DNA from 2 places in the Cupriavidus sp. SZY C1 genome. Region 1 is predicted to be linked to the other one. Evidence: predicted binding sites of a transcription regulator. Region 1 holds the regulator's gene; the other holds the start of a gene.
The links. Region 1 encodes NrdR, which represses ribonucleotide reductase genes. Its sites were predicted from a motif close to CACNANATNTNGTG; they were not measured.
Positions count from the first base shown of each region.

Region 2: the regulator NrdR is predicted to act here: its motif matches at 3,248-3,261, upstream of QTN24_RS03800 (ribonucleoside-diphosphate reductase subunit alpha).

Region 1 covers NZ_JAUANU010000001.1:457,617-469,771, forward strand. The annotation lists gene tolB (Tol-Pal system beta propeller repeat protein TolB) at 14-1,354, opposite strand; gene tolA (cell envelope integrity protein TolA) at 1,567-2,610, opposite strand; gene tolR (protein TolR) at 2,629-3,066, opposite strand; gene tolQ (protein TolQ) at 3,087-3,770, opposite strand; gene ybgC (tol-pal system-associated acyl-CoA thioesterase) at 3,767-4,171, opposite strand; ZMP/ZTP riboswitch at 4,340-4,442, shown strand; gene glyA (serine hydroxymethyltransferase) at 4,622-5,869, shown strand; gene nrdR (transcriptional regulator NrdR) at 6,040-6,507, shown strand; gene pilV (type IV pilus modification protein PilV) at 6,746-7,372, shown strand; gene QTN24_RS02220 (PilW family protein) at 7,372-8,325, shown strand; gene QTN24_RS02225 (PilX N-terminal domain-containing pilus assembly protein) at 8,316-8,957, shown strand; gene QTN24_RS02230 (pilus assembly protein) at 9,022-12,155, shown strand, end outside.
Region 2 covers NZ_JAUANU010000001.1:800,333-812,487, reverse strand. The annotation lists gene QTN24_RS03815 (histidine kinase dimerization/phospho-acceptor domain-containing protein) at 1-577, shown strand, start outside; gene QTN24_RS03810 (sigma-54 dependent transcriptional regulator) at 596-2,248, shown strand; gene ampD (1,6-anhydro-N-acetylmuramyl-L-alanine amidase AmpD) at 2,241-2,855, shown strand; gene QTN24_RS03800 (ribonucleoside-diphosphate reductase subunit alpha) at 3,507-6,452, shown strand; gene QTN24_RS03795 (ribonucleotide-diphosphate reductase subunit beta) at 6,584-7,777, shown strand; gene QTN24_RS03790 (helix-turn-helix domain-containing protein) at 8,126-8,470, shown strand; gene QTN24_RS03785 (HipA domain-containing protein) at 8,467-9,786, shown strand; gene QTN24_RS03780 (tripartite tricarboxylate transporter substrate binding protein) at 9,806-10,777, opposite strand; gene QTN24_RS03775 (zinc-binding alcohol dehydrogenase family protein) at 10,934-11,899, shown strand; gene QTN24_RS03770 (recombination-associated protein RdgC) at 11,958-12,155, opposite strand, start outside.

The sequences.
Region 1 (12,155 bases):
GACTCCTCTTTTTCTACTGCATGAAAGGACCCCAGGACGGCTCGCGAACCTCGCCGGACTGGAGCGACAGAACCTGTTTCGTTCGGCCGTCCGTGGAGACCGCCGCCAGAACCGAGCGGCCGCCCACACGGGTGGCATACAGGATGTATTTGCCATTGGCGGCGAAGCTCGGGGCTTCGTCGTTGGACGTATCCGTGAGAGAAGTCACATCACCGTTGGACAGGTCCTGCAGTTGCAGGCGGAAGCCGCCCGAACGCGAGATGTAGGCCAGGTACTTGCCGTCCGGCGACACGCGCGGACTGACGTTGTAGTTGCCCTTGAACGTCACGCGTTGCGCGGCGCCGGATTCCTCGCCAGAGGCCGGCATCCGGTAGATCTGCGGCGCACCGCCGCGATCGCTGGTGAAATAGATGCTGCGGCCGTCCGGCGAGAACTGCGGCTCGGTATCGATCGCGCTGCTGCGCGTGATGCGGCGCAGGCCGGAGCCGTCGGCGTTGACCAGGTAGATCTGCGTGTTGCCGTCGCGCGACAGCGCCACGGCCAGCCGCTGGCCATCGGGCGACCACGACGGGGCGCTGTTGTTGCCCTTCTGGTTCGATACCAGCGTGCGCTTGCCGGTGGCCAGGTCATGCACGTACACCACCGGCTTCTTGGCCTCGAACGAGACGTAGGCCACGCGGCGGCCATCGGGCGACCACGACGGCGAGATGATCGGCTCGCTGCTGGACAGCGCCACCTGGGCGTTCTGGCCGTCCGAATCGGAGATCAGAAGCTGGTAGCGGCTGCCCACCTTCGACACGTACGACAGCCGCGTGGCAAACACGCCGCGCTCGCCCAGCAGCTTTTCGTAGATGTAGTCGGCAATCTTGTGCGCGGTCACGCGAAGCTGGCTCTGCGACACGTTGAACGCCAGGCCGCCAAGGCTCTGGCCCTTGACCGTGTCGTACAGGCGGAAGCGCACCTCGTACTGGCCATTGCCGCTCGGGGTGACGCTGCCGGCCACGAACGCATCGGCGCCCTTGGCCTTCCAGCTACCCAGGTCCACCTGGGCCGATTCGGGCACGGTGGCACCGGCGGGATCGATATTGCGGAAACGGCCGCTATTGACCAGGTCGGCGCGGATGACGGCGGTCAGGTTCTGCGCGCCCTGCCCTTCGCCCTGGAAGTTGGCCGTGGCCACGGGGAACTGGTTCGAACCAACGCCCGTGATTTCCACGTTCAGTTGCGCGTGCGCCGCGCCGGCCGACATCAGCGCCACCGCCAGCCACGCCATCAGCGCGTGGCGGCCCTGGTCGCGGGTGATCGTGGTGGTCTGGCGTCGGGACAGCCAGTTAGGGGCCCAAAGCTTTCGCATGCTGCTCCTCAGTCGATTTCAGGATTCATCGGTACGGCGGGCACAGCAAGCACGTCGGCACGGACGGCATGCAGCTTGGCGCATGTCCGTCGTGCGCGCGTGTTGCACGCTGCCGGCCGCGTCAGGCAACCGTTCATGGTAGCGATCGGACTGGCGGCCAACGATGAAGGTTGCATTATGTTGCAAATCATGGCACTCGACGCTCCGCCCTGTCAGTCCTTCGGACGGAACGTGATGGTGAACTCGAACGACGGCGCCTTGCCGTCTTCGTCGCGCGGCAGCGGGTCAGAGCGCTCCACGGCGCGCAGCACGGCGTTGTCCCAGTCGGTGTCGCCGCTGGACTTGGCCAGCCGCTTGGACAGGATCGACCCGTCCGGCGCCAGCCGCACCGCCACCACGGCGGCCGGATTGCCCTGCACGTCGCCGTTGAAGATGATGTTCGGCTTGACGCGGCGGCGCACGCGGTCCGAATAGCCCGGCGACGCCTTGCCGCCCGAACCCGCGCCCGAGCCCGTGGCGCTGCCGACACCGCCGCCGCTCGACGCGGCGCTGCCGCCGCCGGCCAGCGCCTGCAGCCGCGCCAGTTCCGACTTGCGCTGCGCATTGGCCGCGGCTTCGCGCTTGGCCTTGGCGTCCGCGTCGGCCTTGGTCTTGGCCTTGGCCTGCTTGTCGGCATCGGCGCGCGCCTTGGCCTCGGCGTCCTTGCGCTCCTGCTCGGCCTTTTCCTTCTCGCGCGCGGCCAGGGCGGCCTTGTCAGCCTTTTCCTTGTCAGCCTTCTTCTTCGCGTCTTCCTTGCGCTGCGCCTCCAGTTGCTGCTGGCGCTGTTCTTCCTTGCGCTGCGCTTCCTTCTGTTCCTGTTCCTTGCGCTCGCGCTCGCGGCGCGCGGCTTCCTCGCGGGCGGCGGCCTCCTCGGCCTGCTTGCGCTTCTTCTGTTCCAGCGCGATGTCGGCCTCTTCCTCGACCTTGCTGCGCACGGCCGGCTGCGGCGGCGCGGGCACCGGCTGCTCCACCGGACGCGGCGGCGGCGCCGGCGTGACGTCGGGAATTTCCTCCCACAGCTCGGCCTCGGCGCCGACCGGCGTGCTGCTCTGCCAGTGCACGCCGTAGTACAGCACGATGCCGAGCAACAGGTGCATCAGCAGCGCAAGCAGGAACGACCGCGTCGTGCCGCGTTCCTTGACCGGCTGATACGGATAGGCGGCGGCCTTCGCGCCCGAAGGGCTTGGCTGCGGATGACGTGACGGGATGCTGGCCACTTTGGGACGCAATGACGCTTACTTGGACTTGACCATCAGGCCGACGCGCTTGACGCCATCGGCCTTGAGCACGGACATGACGTCCAGCACGGCTTCGTACTTGACGGCCTTGTCGGCGGCGATCACCACCGGCTGGTCCGGATTCTCGTTCTGGCGCTGGTGCACGAAATCGATCAGGCCGCGCTTGTCGAGCTTGCGCTCGAACGACCCGCCCGAGCTTTCCTTGCCGCGCGCGGTGAGCTGGCCGTCCTCGTGCACGGTGACGATGATCGGCGGCGTCTGCTGCTGCGGCGTGGCGTTGGCCACCGACGGCAGGTCCACGACGGCCGGGTTCACGATCGGTGCCGCCACCATGAAGATGACGAGCAGCACGAGCATCACGTCGATATACGGCACGACATTGATGTCGGCGCTGGCCCGGCGGCGCGAACCGCCCCGGCGCTGGATGGCTGCCATGGCTGTGCTCCCCAGTCGGTTCAGCGGGTCTGCCGCTGCAGGATGTTCAGGAATTCTTCCATGAAGCTTTCGAACCGGATGGCCAGCCGGTCGATCTCGGTGGCATAGCGGTTATAGGCAATCACGGCCGGGATGGCGGCGAACAGGCCGATCGCGGTAGCGACCAGCGCCTCGGCGATGCCGGGGGCCACCGATGCAAGCGTCGCCTGCTGCACATTCGACAGGCCCCGGAACGCGTTCATGATCCCCCAGACGGTGCCGAACAGGCCGATGTACGGGCTGACCGAGCCAACCGACGCCAGGAACGGCAGGTGGGATTCGAGCACGTCCATCTCGCGCTGGTACGCGGCGCGCATGGCGCGGCGGGCGGCGTCGAGCAGCGCGCCGGCATCGTTGCTGCGCTCGCGGGCCTTCAGGAATTCACCCATGCCCGATTCGAAGATGCGTTCCAGCGCGCCGGTGTTGTGGCGGTTGTTGACGGCGCTGTTATAGAGCGCCTGCAGGTCGCCGCCGGCCCAGAAATCGCGCTCGAAGCCCTCGGTCTGGGTGCGCGCCGCGCGCAGCGCCAGATGTTTGCGGAAGATGTAGGTCCACGAGAACAGGGACATCACCAGCAGCAGGGCCATGACGGCCTGTGCCAGCAGGCTGGCGTGAAGGACCAGCGAAATGATCGACAGGTCTTGTGTGACGGTCACCGGATTCATCGAGCGTTTTTAATAGTGGCGAGAACAGGAGCAGGAATCGGGGCCGGACGGAATGTGACTTTATCGACACATCCCACACGGATTTTGCCGCTGGCCAGCATCACGTCCCCTCGCCAGGCTTCCTGGGTGAATTGGACCGATGCCGGCCCGACCCGTTCGACGAGCGTACGGATCTCCAGCTGGTCGTCCAGCCGGGCGGGCGCATTGTATTCCACCGCGGTACTGCGTACGACGAAGACCACGCCGGACGCATCGGCAAGGGTCTGTTGTTCAATGCCGAGCGAGCGCAGCCATTCGGTCCGCGCCCGCTCGAAGAACTTGAGATAGTTGGCGTAGAACACCACGCCGCCAGCGTCGGTGTCTTCCCAGTACACGCGCAGCGGCCACACGAAATTTGGCATGGCCCGCATTGTAACGGAGCGCACTGGTTAACCCGTACGCGACTTTGCAACAGCAAGTTGCGAGCCATGCGCCACAAGCCCTTGGCCGCGCAGGCCGCACGGCGGCCCCGGGCTTGACCTCGCGGGTTGCGGCAAGCGGCCCGTTCGCATAAACTCTGCGGCAACCATTCCACCTTGCGCGACTGGCGAAGTCAGTGGGTACTACCACGAGGAAGCGCAAGATCTTTGGGCGTGAAGTTGCAAGCGCCTGCCGCTCGCCTGGGCAGCGAATGGGAAGCAGGGTGCGCCCTGCATCGGTCAGCCGCGCGTTGCGGCTCACGATGCTGGACGCCAGTGCCTTCCCCGCGCGCCCTATCCGCGAAGTTTCCCGCTTCCATCCGAACGCCGATCCGCAACCGATCTTCATATCGACATTGCCGTCCGCTTTCCTTTTTACAGACGAGTCACGCCATGTTTGAACGCAGCCGTTTCACGATCGAACAGATCGATCCCGAAGTCTTCGCCGCCATCGAGAAAGAAAACCAGCGCCAGGAAGACCATATCGAACTGATTGCTTCCGAGAACTACACCTCGCCGGCCGTGATGGCCGCCCAGGGTTCGCAACTGACCAACAAGTACGCCGAAGGGTATCCGGGCAAGCGCTACTACGGCGGCTGCGAGTACGTGGACGTGGTGGAACAACTGGCCATCGACCGCGTGAAGCAGCTCTTCGGCGCCGAAGCCGCCAACGTGCAGCCCAATTCGGGCTCGCAGGCCAACCAGGGCGTGTTCTTCGCCATGCTCAAGCCGGGCGACACGATCATGGGCATGAGCCTGGCCGAAGGCGGCCACCTGACGCACGGCATGGCACTGAACATGAGCGGCAAGTGGTTCAACGTGGTCAGCTACGGCCTGAACGCCCAGGAAGACATCGACTACGACGCGCTGGAAAAGCAGGCCCACGAGACCAAGCCGAAGATGATCATCGCCGGCGCCTCGGCCTTTGCCCTGCGCATCGACTTCGAACGCATCGCCAAGGTTGCCAAGGCAGTTGGCGCCTACTTCATGGTCGACATGGCGCACTACGCCGGCCTGATCGCCGCGGGCGTCTACCCGAACCCGGTGCCGCACGCCGACTTCGTGACCACCACCACCCACAAGAGCCTGCGCGGCCCGCGCGGCGGCGTGATCCTGATGAAGGCCGAGCACGAGAAGGCCATCAACTCGGCCATCTTCCCGGGTATCCAGGGCGGCCCGCTGATGCACGTGATCGCCGGCAAGGCCGTCGCGTTCAAGGAAGCGCTGCAACCGGAATTCAAGACCTACCAGCAGCAAGTGGTGAAGAACGCCGCCGTGCTGGCCGAGACGCTGATCTCGCGCGGCCTGCGCATCGTGTCGGGCAAGACCGAAAGCCACGTGATGCTGGTGGACCTGCGCGCCAAGCAGATCACCGGCAAGGAAGCCGAGAAGATCCTGGGCGACGCGCATATCACGGTCAACAAGAACGCCATCCCGAACGACCCGGAAAAGCCGTTCGTGACCTCGGGCATCCGCCTGGGCTCGCCGGCCATGACCACGCGCGGCTTCAAGGAAGAAGAAGCACGCCAGGTGGCCAACCTGATCGCCGACGTGCTGGACAACCCGCACGACGCCGCCAACATCGCCCGCGTGCGCGAGCAGGTGTCGGCGCTGACGCGCCGCTTCCCGGTGTACGGCTGATCGGCCTGAACGGGCTGAACGGCCTGGACGGTCCTTCCGCGTACCGATAGTCAGTACGCACCAACAGCGCCGCCGCCTCCGGGCGGCGGCGCCGGTTGACCCGCCGCAATCCCGCAGCAGAATTCGAAGATGCAAAATGCGGGCTGGCACATTTCTTCAGGTGGTCAGGCATGAAATGCCCCTTTTGCGGTCATTCCAATACCCAGGTCCTCGATAGCCGCGTCTCGGAAGACGGCGAAACCGTACGCCGCCGCCGCCGCTGCGAAGCCTGCGACCGCCGCTTCACCACCTACGAACGCATCGAACTGTTCTTCCCGGCCATCGTCAAGAAAAACGGCTCCCGGGTGGACTACACACGCGCCAAGCTCAAGGATTCCATGCGCCTGGCGCTGCGCAAGCGGCCGGTATCGGCCGAGGCCATCGACGAAGCCATCCTGCGCATCGAGGAAAAACTGCTGGCGCTGGGCGAAAAGGAAATTTCGAGCAGCCAGGTGGGCGAGCTGGTCATGCGCGAACTGCGCAAGCTGGACAAGATTGCCTACATCCGCTTTGCCTCGGTCTACCGCAGCTTCGAAGATGTGTCGGAATTCCGCGACGTACTCGACGAGTTTTCAACCCCTACCCCACGAAAGGGGTAGCCACTTGGCCAAAAAAGCTGTCTAATCTGCACTAGCCTCCTTTGGGTAAGGAGGCGGGCGAGCGGGCGCGCGCTCCCGTCGGACCGGATCGGACCAAACCGAACCGGCACGAACGGCAGCGCGGCAACAAACAGCCGCCAGCGGAACCGGTCCCGTCAGAGGCCCGGACGCACACAGAATTCCAGCGCGCCGCGCAAAGAACAAAAAAGAACTGTCGTTTTTTGGACGGGAGTTACAAATGGGTCAATTCCGCTGCCGGGAGGCAGCCGGCTTCACCATGCTTGAAGCATTGGTTGCTATCGTCGTGCTCGCCTTCGGCGTGCTCGGCGTGGCCAACCTGCTCGTCAAGTCTTTCCGCTTCGCCCAGCAATCTTCCTACGACATCGTGGCGCTGCAGATCGCCAACGACATGGCAGATCGCATGCGCGCGAACGACGCGCTGACCCGGGCCGGGGCCTACGACAAGTTCGACACCAGCAATGGCGCGCCCGCCATCGCCGACAACGCCAATCCCTACGTCACGCCGTGCACCGGCGACGCCAAGACCTGCGCCCCCCTGACTGCGGCGTTCGACCAGGCCGAATGGGCTCGCATGATCGCCGCGAACCTGCCCAAGGGCCGCGCGGTGGTCTGCCGCGACGCCACGGCTTTCAACCTCGATACCGGTTACGACTGGGGCTGCGCCGTGGGACCCGGCGGCGCCACGGCTACGCCGCTGGTCGTCAAGATCGGCTGGGTCTCACGCTTTGCCGACACCGGCGGCACAGACGTGCCAGCCGGCTCGAAACTGGCCGATTCCCGCGACGCCAAGGGCGATGCCAAGCCCCAGATCGTGGTCACCATTCTCCCGGGGGTGGAGCAGTGATGCGCCGCACGATTCCAACCACCCGGCGCCGCTCCGGCGGCTACACGCTGGTCGAACTGATGGTCACGCTGGTGCTGTCGCTGCTGCTGCTGTCGGCCGGCCTGGCGTTCTACATGATGAGTCGCAACAGCTACGCGACCATCGATGACAGCGCCAACCTGCAAGAGCGTGGCAACTTCGCCATTTCGGTGGTCACCCGGATGCTGCGGCAAACCGCCTTCACCCCGCCTGCCAGCGGCGGCGGGGGCCTGATGACGGTCGACGACCCGATGATCGACGGCAAGGACCATTGCGCGGCGCCTCAGATCACGCCCGATGCAAACGGACTGCAGCGCGTGACCTGCGGCGGCGGCGTGGCGATCAACAACAGCGACGCAGTGATGATCCGCTTCTTCGGCATCTCGAATCCCGATGGTACGCCGGACGGCTCCGTCGTGGACTGCGCGGGCATAGCCGTCGGCGCTCTCGACGAGAAGAACAAGAACACCGCCGCCAAGCAACGCGGCCTGGCCCTGCTCTACGTCGACACGGGCAGCAACGGCAAGCCGGCGCTGATGTGCAAGTACCCCGAGCGCAAGAACGGCGCGGTGGTGCCAGACAGCTACGTCACTCAGGAACTGGTGCCCGGCGTGGAAGCGTTCCAGGTGCTGTACGGCATTGCTGTCAACGACGACGAAGTCCCGGACAAGTTCGTGACCGCGGACCAGATCGGCACGAACGAATGGGACATGGTCCTGACGGCCAAGGTGGCAATGGTCGTCAGGACCGACAACCTCAACGCCACCGGCACCGACGCCGGCACCTTCAATCTGTTTGGCACGCTGGGTTCGAGCCTGCCGGACGCCTCGTACGTACCGAAGGTCGATACGAAGGCCGCACGCAAGCTCTACACGGCCACTGTGCAGTTGCACAACTACCTCACCTGCTACAAGGGAGACGTCCTATGCTTCTGACGACCCGCGTCAACAGGCTGGCGCCCCGCCGGGAGCAGGGCATCGCACTGATCACGGCCGTGATCATGCTGCTGGTCATCACGATGCTCGCCATCGCCGGCGCCCGGGCCGCGCTCGACACCAAGCGCAGCTCGCGCAACCAGCGCGACTTCGAGATCGCCTTCCAGGCCGCCGAGGCAGCACTGCGCGACGCCGAGAAGGATATCGAATCCGGCAGCCGGGCCGACTCGTTCATCCCCACCGCGCCCAAAGGCTTCATGGTCGGTTGCGGCACGGGCACCAGCAAGGCCGACCCCACGCTGGGACTGTGCGACACCACGGACACCTGGACCACCACGAACATCTGGGACCAGGTCGACTGGACAACCAAGGTTGGCCAACGGACGGTGGAATATGGCACGTTCACCGGCCTGGCCTTCCCTACCGGCGCGGGCCTGACCCCGGCCCGCAAGCCCCGCTACCTGATCGAGATCTTCCAGGACACGGAATTGGGCGAGGATGCCACGGGCACGCAGTCGCCGCCGTCGTTCATCTATCGCGTCACCGCCGTGGGATTCGGGCCGAACGACACCACCCGCGCGGTGGTGCAGACCTACTATCGGCGGGGCCAGCTACAGCCGTCCGCCACGTGATGCGGGCCGCCGGCCCGATCTCCCAACCGCTTCGCTTCTGCCTACACGCAACGGGACCTACGTCATGAAGATCCTGAACCGATTGCTGCCGCTGGTTGCCCTGTGCTGGGCAACGCTCGCCGGCGCCGCCACGACCCCGACCGTCCCGACGGTCGATATCGCCAAGACGCCGCTCTATGGCAAGGTGCAGAACCTGCATCCGAACCTGATGCTGGCGCTGTCCGTGGAGTTTCCGACCACGGGCGCGGCGTACCGCGGCGCATACAGCGCCAACACCGAGTACGTCGGCTACTTCAACAGCGGCAAGTGCTACGCGTACGATGCCACGAACGGCTACTTCACGATCAGCGGCAATGCGTCGGCAACCCGCACCTGCTCTGGCCAGTTCAGCGGCAACTTCATGAACTGGGCGGCCTCGTCGGCCATCGACATGCTGCGCCTGGCCATGACCGGCGGCGACCGCGTGGTCGACACCCGCACCCAGACCGTGCTCCAGCGCGCCGTGCTGCAGGCAGACTTCTTCAAGAGCGGCAGCTATTTCCCGCTGAAGACACTGTCGAAGAATGCCAATGGCGTATCGCCCAGCGAAGTCACGCCATACACGTACTCCACCCTGTACATGGCGTCGTGTGGCAACCATATCTTCTTCGCCAACTCGGATAGCAACGGATTGAACTGCAGCAGCCTGGGCCAGTACGCAGACCAGGTCGACCGACGGGGGAACCTGACGGAACGCCGCTCGTACCGGGTGCAAGTGCAGGTCTGCGACAGCAACGAAGCCACGTCCCGGACCGATCTCTGCTACAGCTACGACGGCACCAACTACAAGCCGGTGGGCGAAATGCAGCGCAACGCCGAGCGCGTGCGCTTTGCGGCGTTCGGCTACCTGAACGACAACTACAACAACGGCAACCTGGCGCAGAACGAACGCTACGGCGGTGTGCTGCGTGCGCCGATGAAGTACCTGGGCAATTCGGCCGTCAACACCGACCTCAAGACCATCACGAACACCGCCAAGGAATGGGATGCCTACGGCGTCTTCGCGGCCAACCCGCTCGGCGACAGCACGGGCAACAGCGGCGTGGTCAATTACCTGAACAAATTTGGCCGAACGACGATTACCAGCCTTGGCAAGCCGACCGACAACCCGACTGGCTCGTACAAGACCTACGACCCGCTGAGCGAACTGTTTTACGAATCCATCCGCTACCTGCAGTTCCACAACAAGGGTCCCACACCGGAAGCGGTCAATAACCTGACCACGGCCAACACCGACAACTTCGCGGTCTACTCGTCCTGGAACGTCGACCCGATGCTGAACAAATGCCAGCGCAACTATGTGCTGACGATCGGCGACATCAACACCCACCAGGACAACTACGTGCCCGGCAACACCTACACCGGGCGCGGCGATCCGACGAGGGCCGTGGACAGCTACAGCGGCTTCGACGTTGTCGACTGGACCAAGCGCGTCCAGGCCATGGAAATGAACAGTCCCGACGTAGGCAACCCGTACGCGGATACCAGCACCACCATCGCCAACATGCTCTCGAGGGGGCACCCGACCTCGTCGAACTCGTCCTACTACATGGCGGGCGTGGCGTACTGGGCGCACACGGCCGCCTTCCGTCCCGACATGCCGGACGCCCGCGTCACCACTTTCGGCATCGACGTGAACGAGGCGGGCAACGGCACGGTAGGCGACGCGCAGCGCCGCAGCCAGATCTACCTGGCGGCCAAGTACGGCGGCTTCCTGAACGCCCTCAAGGACGGCGGCAACAACGATGGCAACCCGTTCCAGACACTGGTCAACGGCAAGCTGACCAAGACCAATACCGAATGGGAAACGGCCCCCGGTTCGAAACTGCCGACCAACTGGTTCCTGGCCAGCCAGCCGGCCGACATGATCCGGTCGATCCGCAAGGTGTTCGACGTGGTGGCCAGTTCCGGCGGCACACTGTCCGGCATCGCGCTGAGCAGCAACACCGTCTTCACCGACCAGACCGTCTACACCCCGGGCTTCGACAGCCAGTGGAACGGCAAGCTGATGGCCTTCCCGCTGGTGCGCGGCACCGACGGCACGGTGAGCGTGTCCGGCACCCAGAAGTGGGAAGCCGGTGCGAAGCTCGCGGGGCGCACTCCGGCCTCGCGCGTCATCTATACGCTGAACAGCCAGACCGGCACCGGCGCGCCGTTCCTGTGGGACAGCCTGTCGAAGGACCAGCAAACGGCGCTGAACCTGAATCCCGAAACCGGCAGCGCCGACGGCCTGGGCAGCAGGCGCGTGGACTACCTGCGCGGCGACCGCAGCCAGGAGAATGACGGCGCCGGCAACGGCGGCTTGTTCCGCCAGCGCCAGACCCGGCTCGGCGACATCATCAACTCGGGCCCCGTGTACGTTGGCGCCCCCGCCCCCCTGCGTCCGGGCACCGGCTACAGCACGTTCTACTCGACCTACCAGTCGCGCACACCGGTGGTCTACGTCGGCGCCAATGACGGCATGCTGCACGGCTTCAATGCCGAGACCGGCGACGAAGTGCTGGCCTACGTGCCCAACGCGCTGTACGGCACCCTGAACCAGCTGACCTCACGCACCTACAACCACCGGCCCTATGTCGATGCCACGCCGACAATCACCGAAGCCCAGATCGGCGACAAGTGGAAGTCGGTGCTGACCGCTGGCTTTGGCGGCGGCGCCCAGGGCGTGTTCGCGCTGGACGTGACCGCCCCGGACAGCTTCGGCGCCGCCAATGTGCTGTGGGAGTTCACCGACCAGCATGACAAGGACATGGGCAACGTCATGGGCCGGCCCCAGATCGCCAAGCTCATGAAGGGCAAGGACAGCAAGGGCGTGCCGCAGTATGGCTGGTACGTGATCGTGGGCAACGGCATCAACGCGAACCTGGAAGACAAGTCCTACGACGCCGACGCCCCCGCGGTGCTGTTCATCCTGTCGCTGGACAAAGCGCCCTCCGAGAACTGGCTGGAAGGCGTCAACTACTGGAAGATCAAGACGCCCGTGCCGGCCGCGGTCCCGCCCTACTCCACCGCCAACGGCCTGAGCACGCCTGCCGTGGTCGCCGGCGCGAACGGTACCGCGCTGGCCGCCTACGCGGGCGACCTGCAGGGCAACCTCTGGAAGTTCGCGCTCTCCGGCACCAGCGACACGTGGAACGCCGGCGAGAAGGGCGCCCTGCC
Region 2 (12,155 bases), 340 kb from region 1:
GATCGTCGACCGCTGGCGGCTGGAAATGCGCGCGCGCGCCGGCACCCGCGCCGAGGTCAACGCCAATGCGATCCGCGTGACCGTGGACCTGCAGGGGCCGGTGATCTTCGACGTGGCGCAGTTGCAGCAGGTGCTGGGCAATCTGCTGGACAACGCCTGGCGCTACTGCAGCCGGCTGCCCGGCGCAATCCGCATGCTGGCCCACGCGCTGGACCAGCACCATGCGGAGCTGATCGTCTGGAACGACGGCGCCGAAGTGGCGCGCGACCAGCAGCGCAGCCTGTTCGAGCCATTTTTCACCAGCAATCCGCAGGGCACGGGGCTGGGCCTGTTCATGGCGCGCGAGCTGTGCGGGGCCAATGACGCGCAGGTGCGCTACGGCGCCATCGTGCTGGACGCGCTGCTGGAGCGCACCGGCACGCTGGCCGGCGGGGCGCGCGATACACTGCCGGCCAAGGCGTTCGTGCTGACGATGCGCCTGCAGGCACCGGACGTGGTCGACGCGGCCATCGCCTCCCACCCCGCTACCGCCACTGCCGCCCCCGCCCGCACGCCGCCGCGCACCGCACAACAATAACCGGACACCCACACCGCCATGCCAGCCCGACCGCCCGCTCCCGATCCGATCCTCGTCATCGACGACGAGGCCGACCTGCGCGAGCTGCTGGACATCTCGCTGCGCCGCATGGGCCATGACGTGGTGATGGCCGGCTCGCTTGCCGAGGCGCGGCTGCGACTGGCCGAGCGCCGCTACAGCCTGGTGCTGACCGACATGCGGCTGGGCGACGGGCTGGGCATCGACATCGTGCGGCAGTTGTCGGCGTCGCCCGAACGCACGCCGGTGGCGGTGATCACGGCCTACGGCAGCGCCGACAACGCCGTGGACGCGCTCAAGGCCGGCGCGTTCGACTACATCGCCAAGCCGGTGTCGCTGGACCAGCTGCGCACGCTGATCCTGAACGCGCTGGGGCGCCAGCAGCGCGCGCCGGTGGAGGGCGGGCAGGGCGCGGAGGCGTCGGAGCTGGCCGACCGCGCGGCGGGGCTGCTGCCGGGCGTGTCGGCGGCCATCAACGAGGTGCGGCGATCGCTGTCGCGGCTGGCGCGCAGCATGGCGCCGGTGGTGATCAGCGGCGAATCGGGCAGCGGCAAGGAGCGCGCGGCGCGCGCCATCCACGCCATCAGCGCGCGCTCGGCGCATTCGTTCGTGGCCGTGAACTGCGGCGCGATTCCCGAGACGCTGATGGAGGCCGAGTTCTTCGGCCACGTGAAGGGCGCCTTCACGGGCGCCGACGCCGAGCGCGGCGGCTTCTTCCAGGCCGCCCATGGCGGCACGCTGATGCTGGACGAGGTGGCCGACCTGCCGCTGGCGATGCAGGTCAAGCTGCTGCGCGCGCTGCAGGAACGCCGCGTGCGCAAGATCGGTGCCAGCAAGGAAGACAGCGTGGACGTGCGCGTGATGTGCGCCAGTCACAAGGACCTGGCCGCGATGGTGGCGGCCGGATCGTTCCGGCAGGATCTTTATTACCGGCTCAACGTGCTGGAACTGCGCATGCCGACGCTGCGCGAGCGCGTGGAGGACGTGCCGGTGCTGGCCCACGCCATCCTGGAACACCTGGCCACGCGCTACGGCGACGCGCATCCGAAGCGGCTGTCGCGCGCGGCGCTGGAGCGGCTGACCGCCTACCCGTTCCCCGGCAACGTGCGGGAACTGGAAAACCTGCTCGAACGCGCCTATGCGTTCGCCGAATCGGAAGAAATCGCCGTGGCGGACCTGGGCCCGCTGGACGCCGGCATGGAACGCGCGACGCTCTGGCAGGCCGGTGCGCCAGCGCCGATGCTGGCGCCCGCGCCGGCTCAGGCCGGCTATCACGCCTGGGGCGCCTCGGCCGGCTGGCCTGCGTCGACCGGCATGGCCGCGCCGGCCGCGCCGCCGCCCGAACTGGTGCCGGAACCGGCCCCGGGCGCCGCCGTGGCGCCCGACCCGCTGGCCACGGCGCTGGAAGACCTCGCGTTTCCGATCGACCTGCCCGCGCGGCTCGAAGCCGTGGAGCGCGAGCTGATCCTGCGCGCGTTGCGGCAGACCGGCTTCAACCGCACGGCCGCCGCGCCGTTGCTGGGGCTCAATTTCCGGCAGTTGCGCTACCGCATCCAGCAGCTCGGCATCCGCGACGAGCGCGAGGGCCGCGAGGGGCAAGCCGCCACCGACGACGGCGAGTCGCTGCCCGAAGGCGAGGGACGCGATGCCTGACACGGCCGGCGCGCCCGACGCCTTCCTGCCCGACGCCGACGGCTGGGTGCCGGCCGCGCGCCGCGTGCCGTCGCCGAACCACGACGCACGCCCGGACGGCGAGCCGGTGGACGTGGTGGTCATCCACAACATCAGCCTGCCGCCCGGCCAGTTCGGCACGGGCGACATCGAGGCGTTCTTCCAGAACCGGCTCGACGTGGCGCGGCATCCGTTTTTCGAGACGATCCGCGACGTGCGCGTGTCGGCACACTTCCTGATCGCCCGCGACGGCGAGCTGGTGCAGTTCGTGCCATGCCGGCTGCGGGCGTGGCATGCGGGCCAGTCCGACTACTGCGGACGGCCGCGCTGCAACGACTTCTCGATTGGCATCGAGATCGAAGGCGCCGATGACCAGCCGTTCACGCTGGCCCAGTACGACACGGCCGCCGCGCTGGTGGCGGGGCTGCGGGTGGCCTATCCGATCCGGGGCGTGGCCGGCCACAGCGACATCGCGCCGGGCCGCAAGACCGATCCGGGGCCCCATTTCGACTGGGACCGTTTTGCCAGGCTGGCCGGACTGCCCGACAGCCTGCTGCCCTACCGGCACCCCGGCGACGACCCCGACTAGGGATTTATCCCGGTGTTGCACAAACGCCGCACGCACCGTTTGCACCCGGAGTGATGCCGGAAGACCTTACGTGGCGCAGGGTGTCATCACGGTGAAAAATTGCGGTGCAGCGGCCCGCGCGCCGCATCATTCCGGCGCATTCGCCGCTACAATCGCGCCCCCGGCCGGACGCTGTCCGCCCGATTCCGGGGCGCCTATCGGTGATCCATTCCCAATAAAAATTATTTCCGGATTATGTGCGCCGCCGAACGTGACGGCGCCAAGCCTTGAGGCAGCGCGCTTTGCGGGAATGTGGCGCCGCCGCACCCGCCGGCGTGGACGCCGCCACGCACTTGTCAAGACTGGTCATTCGCTTGCGTTTCACTATACTTAGGCCCAGTTTTGATCGGCACCACAATATCTAGTGGTGCTGCCGGGGAACCGGCCCGGAAGTGCAGCAGGCGCCGCCGCAGGATGCGACGCCTGGGCCAGGCAAGGCCACCGGGCCGGCGCAGTACCGAAAGTCCCTAGCAAAATGTCCGTACGAGCAGTTTGGTTCGCATTTGGCAGCACCGGAATCAAGTGTCTTAGACAGCGCATTTTGCTAGGGACTTTGTCGTCTCAGTCGAAGAACTACAGCACTCATTACAGGGTTAAAACCGGAGTTACCTCATGCAAACGGCCCAAAACGAACAACAAACCACTGGCGTAACCGGCGCCACCGGCATTGGTGGCGCGGCAGCCGGCTCGCAGCAGGGCGCAGCCGCCGCAGGCGTTTCGTATCAGGACTACAAGCTGATCCGCCGCAATGGCGCCGTGGTGTCGTTCGAGCCGAACAAGATCGCCGTGGCCATGACCAAGGCATTCCTGGCCGTGAACGGCGGACAGGGCGCGGCCTCGGCGCGCGTGCGCGAGATCGTGGAGCAACTGACCCAGGACGTGGTGCGCGCGCTGCTGCGCAGCCGCCCGAACGGCGGCACGTTCCATATCGAGGACGTGCAGGACCACGTGGAACTGGCGCTGATGCGCTCGGGCGAGCATGAGGTGGCCCGTGCCTACGTGCTGTACCGCGAGAAGCGCACCCAGGAGCGCGCGCAGGCCAACGCGCAGGCCGTGGCCCGCGTGCAGGAATCCGGCGTGTCGTTCAACGTGACCGACAACGGCGCCTCGCGCCCGCTGGACCTGGTGGCGCTGCACGCGCTGATCGACAACGCCTGCAGCGGCCTGGGCAGCGCCGTGAGCGCCGAGCCGATCCTGAAGGAAACGCTCAAGAACCTGTACGACGGCGTGCCGATGACCCAGGTCTACGATTCGGCCATCCTGGCCGCGCGGACCCTGATCGAGAAGGACCCGGCCTACAGCCAGGTGACCGCCCGCATCCTGCTGCACACGATCCGCAAGGAGATCCTGGGCGCCGAGGTGACGCAGGCCGAGATGTCGGCCAAGTACGCCGAGTACTTCCCGAAGTTCATCGCGCGCGGCATCGAGGCCGAGCTGCTGGACGAGAAGCTGGCCACCTATGACCTGGCCCGCCTGGGCGCCGCGCTGGACGCGTCGCGCGACTTCCAGTTCAACTACCTGGGCCTGCAGACGCTGTACGACCGCTACTTCCTGCACGTGGACGAGCAGCGCATCGAGATGCCGCAGGCGTTCTTCATGCGCGTGGCCATGGGCCTGGCGCTGGAGGAAAAGGACCGCGAGGCCCGCGCCATCGAGTTCTACCAGCTCCTGTCGTCGTTCGACTTCATGTCGTCCACGCCGACGCTGTTCAACTCGGGCACGCGCCGCTCGCAGCTCTCGTCGTGCTACCTGACCACGGTCTCGGACGACCTGGAAGGCATCTACGAGGCGCTCAAGGAAAACGCGCTGCTGTCGAAGTTTGCCGGCGGCCTGGGCAACGACTGGACCAACGTGCGCGCGCTGGGCTCGCACATCAAGGGCACCAACGGCAAGAGCCAGGGCGTGGTGCCGTTCCTGAAGGTGGTCAACGACACGGCCGTGGCCGTGAACCAGGGCGGCAAGCGCAAGGGCGCGGTCTGCGCGTACCTGGAGACGTGGCACCTGGACATCGAGGAATTCCTGGAACTGCGCAAGAACACCGGCGACGACCGCCGCCGCACCCACGACATGAACACGGCCAACTGGATCCCGGACCTGTTCATGAAGCGCGTGATGGAAAACGGCGAATGGACGCTGTTCTCGCCGTCCACCTGCCCGGACCTGCATGACAAGGTGGGCAAGGCCTTCGAGCAGGCGTACCTGGGCTACGAGGCCAAGGCCGCCAGCGGCGAGCTGAAGCTGTTCAAGAAGGTGCCGGCCATGCAGCTCTGGCGCAAGATGCTGGGCATGCTGTTCGAGACCGGCCACCCGTGGATCACGTTCAAGGACCCGTGCAACATCCGCAGCCCGCAGCAGCACGTGGGCGTGGTGCACAGCTCGAACCTGTGCACGGAAATCACGCTGAACACGAACGACAGCGAAATCGCCGTGTGCAACCTGGGTTCCGTGAACCTGGTGGCGCACCTGAAGCAGCAGGCCGACGGCACGCACGTGCTGGACCACGCCAAGCTGCAGAAGACCATCCGCACGGCGATGCGCATGCTCGACAACGTGATCGACATCAACTACTACGCGGTGGACAAGGCGCGCAATTCGAACCTGCGCCACCGCCCGGTGGGCATGGGCATCATGGGCTTCCAGGACTGCCTGCACGTGCTGCGCACGCCGTACGCCAGCGACGCCGCCGTGAAGTTTGCCGACACGTCGATGGAAGCGGTCTGCTACTACGCCTACCAGGCGTCGACCGAGCTGGCCGAGGAACGCGGCCGCTACAGCTCGTACGAGGGCTCGCTGTGGGATCGCGGCATCCTGCCGCAGGACTCGCTGAAGCTGCTGGCCGACGAGCGCGGCGGCTACCTGGACGTGGACCTGTCGTCGACGATGGACTGGGACAGCCTGCGCGCCCGCATCAAGCAGCACGGCATGCGCAACTCGAACTGCATCGCGATTGCCCCGACCGCCACGATCTCGAACATCATCGGCGTGTCCGCCTGCATCGAGCCGACGTTCCAGAACCTGTACGTGAAGTCGAACCTGTCGGGCGAGTTCACGGTGGTGAACGACTACCTGGTGCGCGACCTGAAGGCGCGCGGCCTGTGGGACGAGGTGATGGTTGCCGACCTGAAGTACTTTGACGGCTCGCTGGCCCGCATCGACCGCATCCCGCAGGACCTGCGCGACATCTACGCGACGGCGTTCGAGGTGGAGCCGACCTGGCTGGTGGAGGCCGCGAGCCGCCGCCAGAAGTGGATCGACCAGGCCCAGTCGCTGAACATCTACATGGCCGGCGCATCGGGCAAGAAGCTGGACGACACGTACAAGCTGGCCTGGCTGCGTGGCCTGAAGACGACGTACTACCTGCGCACGATGGCCGCCACGCACGTGGAGAAGTCCACGGTCACGCGCGGTTCGCTGAACGCGGTGTCGTCGGGCGCCACCGGCGGCTCGGCCATCGACGCGGCAGCCGCGTCGGCCCCGGCCATGCCGGAAGCCGAAGGCGCGGTATGCACGATGCGCCCGGGCGACCCCGGCTTCGACGAGTGCGAAGCCTGCCAGTAACACATTGCATCCCCCCTCGGACTGCTCCCCGTTCCCGCCATGCGGGCGCGGGGCCGGGGGAGAGGGCCGGCGCATCGCTCGCCGACGCGCGGTGCCTGAGCCGCCCCTAATCGAATCTTGGAGAACACAACATGCTGAGCTGGGACGACGACGTTCAAGCCACCCCGCAGGCCCAGCCTGCCCTGCAACCCGCCATCCCGCCCGCGCCGGCCGCCACGGCTGACCAGATGGGCGTGCTGCCGCCGGCCGCCACGGCCCCGGCCGGCATCCTCGGCAACAACCCGAACGCCGCCGCCGCCCAGAGCACGCGCCGCGTGAACGCCGCCGACAAGCGCGTGATCAACGGCGCCACCGACGTGAACCAGCTGGTGCCGTTCAAGTACAAGTGGGCGTGGGAAAAGTACCTGGCCGGCTGCGCCAACCACTGGATGCCGCAGGAAATCAACATGTCGCGCGACATTGCCCTGTGGAAGGACCCGAACGGGCTGACCGAGGACGAGCGCCGCATCATCAAGCGCAACCTGGGTTTCTTCGTGACGGCCGACTCGCTGGCCGCCAACAACATCGTGCTGGGCACCTACCGCCAGATCACGGCGCCTGAATGCCGCCAGTACCTGCTGCGCCAGGCGTTCGAGGAAGCCATCCACACGCACGCCTACCAGTACATCGTGGAGTCGCTGGGCCTGAACGAGGCCGAGATCTTCAACGCGTACCACGAGGTGCAGTCGATCCGCGACAAGGACGAGTTCCTGATCCCGTTCATCGACACCCTGACCGACCCGTCGTTCAAGACCGGCACGCCCGAGAACGACCAGAAGCTGCTGAAGAGCCTGATCGTCTTTGCCTGCATCATGGAAGGGCTGTTCTTCTACGTCGGCTTCACGCAGATCCTGGCGATGGGCCGCCAGAACAAGATGACCGGCGCGGCCGAGCAGTACCAGTACATCCTGCGCGACGAGTCGCTGCACTGCAACTTCGGCATCGACCTGATCAACCAGATCAAGCTGGAAAACCCGCACCTGTGGACGGCCGAGTTCAAGGCCGAGATCACCGAGCTGTTCAAGAAGGCCGTGGACCTGGAATACCGCTACGCCGAGGACACCATGCCGCGCGGCGTGCTGGGCCTGAACGCGCCGATGTTCAAGAGCTACCTGCGGTTCATCTGCAACCGCCGCTGCCAGCAGATCGGCCTGGACCAGCTGTTCCCGAACGAGGAAAACCCGTTCCCGTGGATGAGCGAGATGATCGACCTGAAGAAGGAACGCAACTTCTTCGAAACGCGCGTGATCGAGTACCAGACCGGCGGCGCGCTGTCGTGGGACTGATCGGTCACCTGATCGAACCATGCGCTACGCGATTGAAGGGTCGGCTGCAGCGTAACAACGACAAGCATTGAACAGTCCAGGGCAGCCGGGACGGGTGTGACGGACATCGGGCGGGGAGCCCGGTGTCCGTTTTTCTTTTGGGGTGGGAATGGGTGGAGGGGGTTAAACCGTGCGTCTGCACGGTTTCATGTTGAAAAGTGGGTAACCGTCCCATAAACCGTGCGATCAAACGGTTTTTATGGTTTTATCGCGCGGAAGCCAATAAAACCATGCGATCAACTAGTTTTTGTCGGTTCCCGTGCTATCTTGGTTGAAACTAGTCGATCGCACAGTCTGGCGCACCCCATCATGCAATACACCCTCCAGCAAGCCTCGGACATCGGCGGCGTGATTCGCGCCGCGCGCAAGACGGCCAACCTGCGCCAGGACGACGCCGCCGGCGCCGTGGGCGTCAGCGAATCGTTCATGGTCAAAGCCGAGCGGGGCGCGGAAACCGTCCAGTGGGGCAAGTTGTTCCAGATCCTGCAGGGCTTTGGCGTGCGGGTGACCGTCGACATCCCGGACACCGATCTCGACGCGCTTGCCGAACAACTGGCCCGCGCCGAACGCCGGGCCGACGCCCGCCGGCAGCGCGCCCGGACCCGCGACGGCGACCCGCAGGCGCCAGCGTCCTCGACGGGAGAGATCGAATGACCGGGCGCGAACTGCTGGCATCGATCGACGGCAGCCTCGTCGGCACCCTGCGCGAGGACGGCAATCTCTGGAGTTTCGAGTACGCGCCATGGTGGATGGCCGACGCGTCCGCGTTCATGCTGAGCCCCCACCTGCCGATGCAGGCCGGTCCGCAGGCCGACGGCGCCACCGAGCGCGCGGTCCAGTGGTATTTCGACAATCTGCTGCCGGAAGAGGGCGCCCGGGCATTGCTGGCCCGCGACGCCGGGCTGCGCGACATCCACGACGCCTTCGCGCTGCTGGAATACTACGGACGCGAATCGGCGGGATCGCTGACGCTGCGCCGGCCGGACGACGTCGCGCCGCCCGACCACACGCTGCGGCCGCTCACCGACGCCGAACTCGATACGCGCATCCGCAACCTGCCGACCGTCCCGCTGACGCACGATGCACCCAAGAAGATGTCCCTGGCAGGCGCGCAGCACAAGCTGGCCGTGGTCCTGCGGGACGGCCAGTTGTTCGAGCCCAGCGGGCAGGCCGTGTCGACCCACATTCTCAAGCCCGACCATCCTCAGACGGACAACTATCCGTATTCGGTGATCAACGAGTGGTTCATTATGCGGCTGGCGGGCCGGGTGGGACTGGATGTTCCCGAGGTCGAGCGTCGCTACGTGCCGGCGCCCGTGTACCTGATCCGCCGTTTCGACCGGGCCGTGTCCAATGGCGTGACGACGCGCCTGCACGCCATCGACGGCTGCCAGCTGCTGAACCTGTCGCCGGCCATGAAGTACTCGGCATGGTCGCTGGCGTCGCTGGCCCGGCTCGCCAACGCGTGCCGGGCGCCCGCCGCGGCGCGGCTGCGGATCTACCGCTGGCTGCTGTTCTGCATCCTGGTCGGCAATGGCGATTCGCACCTCAAGAACCTGAGCTTCCTGGTGGATCGCCAGGGCATCTCGCTGGCGCCGCACTACGACCTGTTGTCCGAGAGCGCCTACGAAACCCGCGCCTACAGCCCGCGCGAGCGCTGGCCGGACCTGGTCGAATTCACCAGCCCCATCGCGGGCGAGCGGCGCTATGCCGGGTTCACGCGCACGTTGCTGGTCGATGCCGGCCAGTCGCTGGGCCTGACGCGCCCCACGGCCACGCGCCAGGTCGACGACATGCTGCGGATGATCCCGGCGCACGCCGATGCGCTGCTGGCCGAGACCCTGGACGAGAACGACCGGCTAGGCGCCGCGCGGCCCGAACTCCGCGCCACGTTTGCGGGTGAAGCGCGGCTGCTGCGCACCATCCGCCATGTGGTGATCGACGAAACCGTGGCGCGCCTGCTGGCCTGAGCGCGCCACACCGGCGGGCTCAATCCGCCGTCGCTCCCGACCGCTTCACCACCGATGCCCACTTGCGGATTTCGCTGTCCACAAACTTGCCGGTATCCGCCGGCGTCATCGGCATCGGTTCCGAGCCGCGGTCGGTGATGAACTTGCGCAGCTCCGGCGATTGCAGTGCCTTGACCGTTTCCGCGTTGAGCTGGCTGACGATGGCGGGCGGCGTGCCGGCCGGGGCCATCATCACGGCCCAGCCCAGGGCCTCGAAGCCCGGTACCCCCTGCTCGCGCACGGTGGGCACCGACTGTAGCTGCGGCACCCGCTGCGCCGTGGTCACGGCCAGCGGCACGGCCTTGCCGGACTGGATCAGCGGCATGGCGGCCGTCACGGAATCCACCATCAGCGGCACCTGGTTACCCAGGAAATCGGCCTGCGCCGGGCCGCTGCCCTTGTAGGGGATATGGACGATGAAGGTGCCGGTCTGCGCCTTGAGCATCTCGGCCGACAGGTGCTGCGTGCCGCCGATGCCGGCGCTGGCGTAGCTGTACTTGCCCGGCGCCGCCTTGGCCTTGGCGATCAGGTCGCGCAGCGAGCCGAAGCCCGACTGCGGCGTGGCCAGGAACACCAGCGGCACCGAGAACACGCCCGAGACCGGCGCGAAATCCTGGCGCGGATCGTAGTTGACCTTCTTGTAGAGCGTCTGGTTGATCGCCATCGCGCTGCCGGCCATGACCAGCGTGTAGCCGTCGGCGGCCGCCTTGGCGGCGACTTCCATGCCGATGTTGCCGCCGGCCCCGGCGCGGTTCTCGACGACGATCGACTGGCCTAGCTGTTTGCCGAGTTTTTCGGCCAGCGCGCGGGCAAAGATGTCGGTGGCCTGGCCCGGCGGGAAGGGCACGATCAGCTTGATGGGCCGCTCGGGCCAGGCTGCGTGGGCGGTGCCGGCGGCGGCCAGCAGCAGCGTGGCCAGCGTCAGGCCGGCGTGGGGGCGCAAGAACTTCAAGGGGGTCTCCTCAACTGTTTGGCGAAATGGCGACGTCTTTGTGCATGGCGTCGTTCCCCGCGATTCTACGCGCGCCATTTTCAGAATCGGCTCAAAGACGGTGGGACGCCGAGTCCCTACGATCGACTGCGGACATCAACGAAGGAGAGCATTCCGATGCGAGCGGTCGTACTGCAACAGATGGGCGAAGCCCCACGCTTCATGAGCTTCCGTGACCCCGAACCCCGTGCCGGCGAAGTGCTGGTGCGCGTGTGCGCCGCCGTGATCCGGCCGGCGGACCTGGCCATTGCGCGCGGCCTGCACGCGTGCATGCCGCTGGAACTGCCCTATGTCTGCGGCAGCGATGGCGTGGGCTACCTGGCGGACGGCCAGCGCGTCTACTTCCGCGCCGAGCGCAGCCCGTTTGGCGCGATGGCCGAGTTCGTGCCGGCGCACTGGACGGTGCCGGTGCCGGACGAGGTGGAGTCGGCCCCCGCGGCCGCGCTGGTCGGGCCGGCCGTGCAGGCGTGGCTGCCGCTGGCGGTGCGGGCCGATCTGGCGCCGGGTGAGACCGTGCTGATCCTGGGCGCGGCAGGGCTGGCGGCGCGCCTGGCCGTGCAGGCCGCACGGCTGCAGGGTGCGGCGCGCGTGATCGTGGTGGGCCACCGCATCGACCTGGCCCACGTGACCGGCGCCGATGCGATGGTCGACCTGGCGCAGCCGCCCGCCACGCTGCAGCAGGCGTTCGCGGGCTTCGCGCTGGAAGGCATCGACGTGGTCGTGGATTTCCTGTGGGGCGAGGTGCTTGAGCTGCTGCTGGCGGCGCTGGTGCAGGCGGGCGGCCCGCCGGCGTCGGCGCGCGACCACGGCACTCGGATCGTGACGGTTGCCGACCGTCGCATGGCGCCGAGCGTGCTGATGGCGCCGTCGGCCCTGCGGGATTCCCGCGCCGTGGTGATGGGCTGCGGCCCCGCCAGCTATCCGCTCCCGGAAGACCTGAGGCTGCTGGTGGAGGACGTGCTGGGCTGCATGCGCGAGGGCCACCTGTCGGTCGACGCCGAGCAGATGGCCATGCAGGAGGTGGCCGCGGCGTGGCGGCGCGTGGGCGAGACCGGCCAGCGCGTCGTGCTGACGCTGGAGTGAGCGCGGGCCGGGATCAGGCGGGGCGGTGAGGCCGGGGCTGGGACCGGGACGGCCGGGGTCAGGCGGCCTTGCGCGGCGCGTCGGTGATGGCCGACTCGGTCTTGCGCTCGCCGCCCAGGGCGTCGGTCAGGTCGGTCAGCAGGCCGGCCAGTTCACCGGCCATCAGCGCGAAGTCGGCGTCGAAGCGCTCGTCCTCGTCGTGCAGCGTGGCGTCGGCCTGTTCCTTGATCACGTCCAGCGGATTCACGCGCTTGAC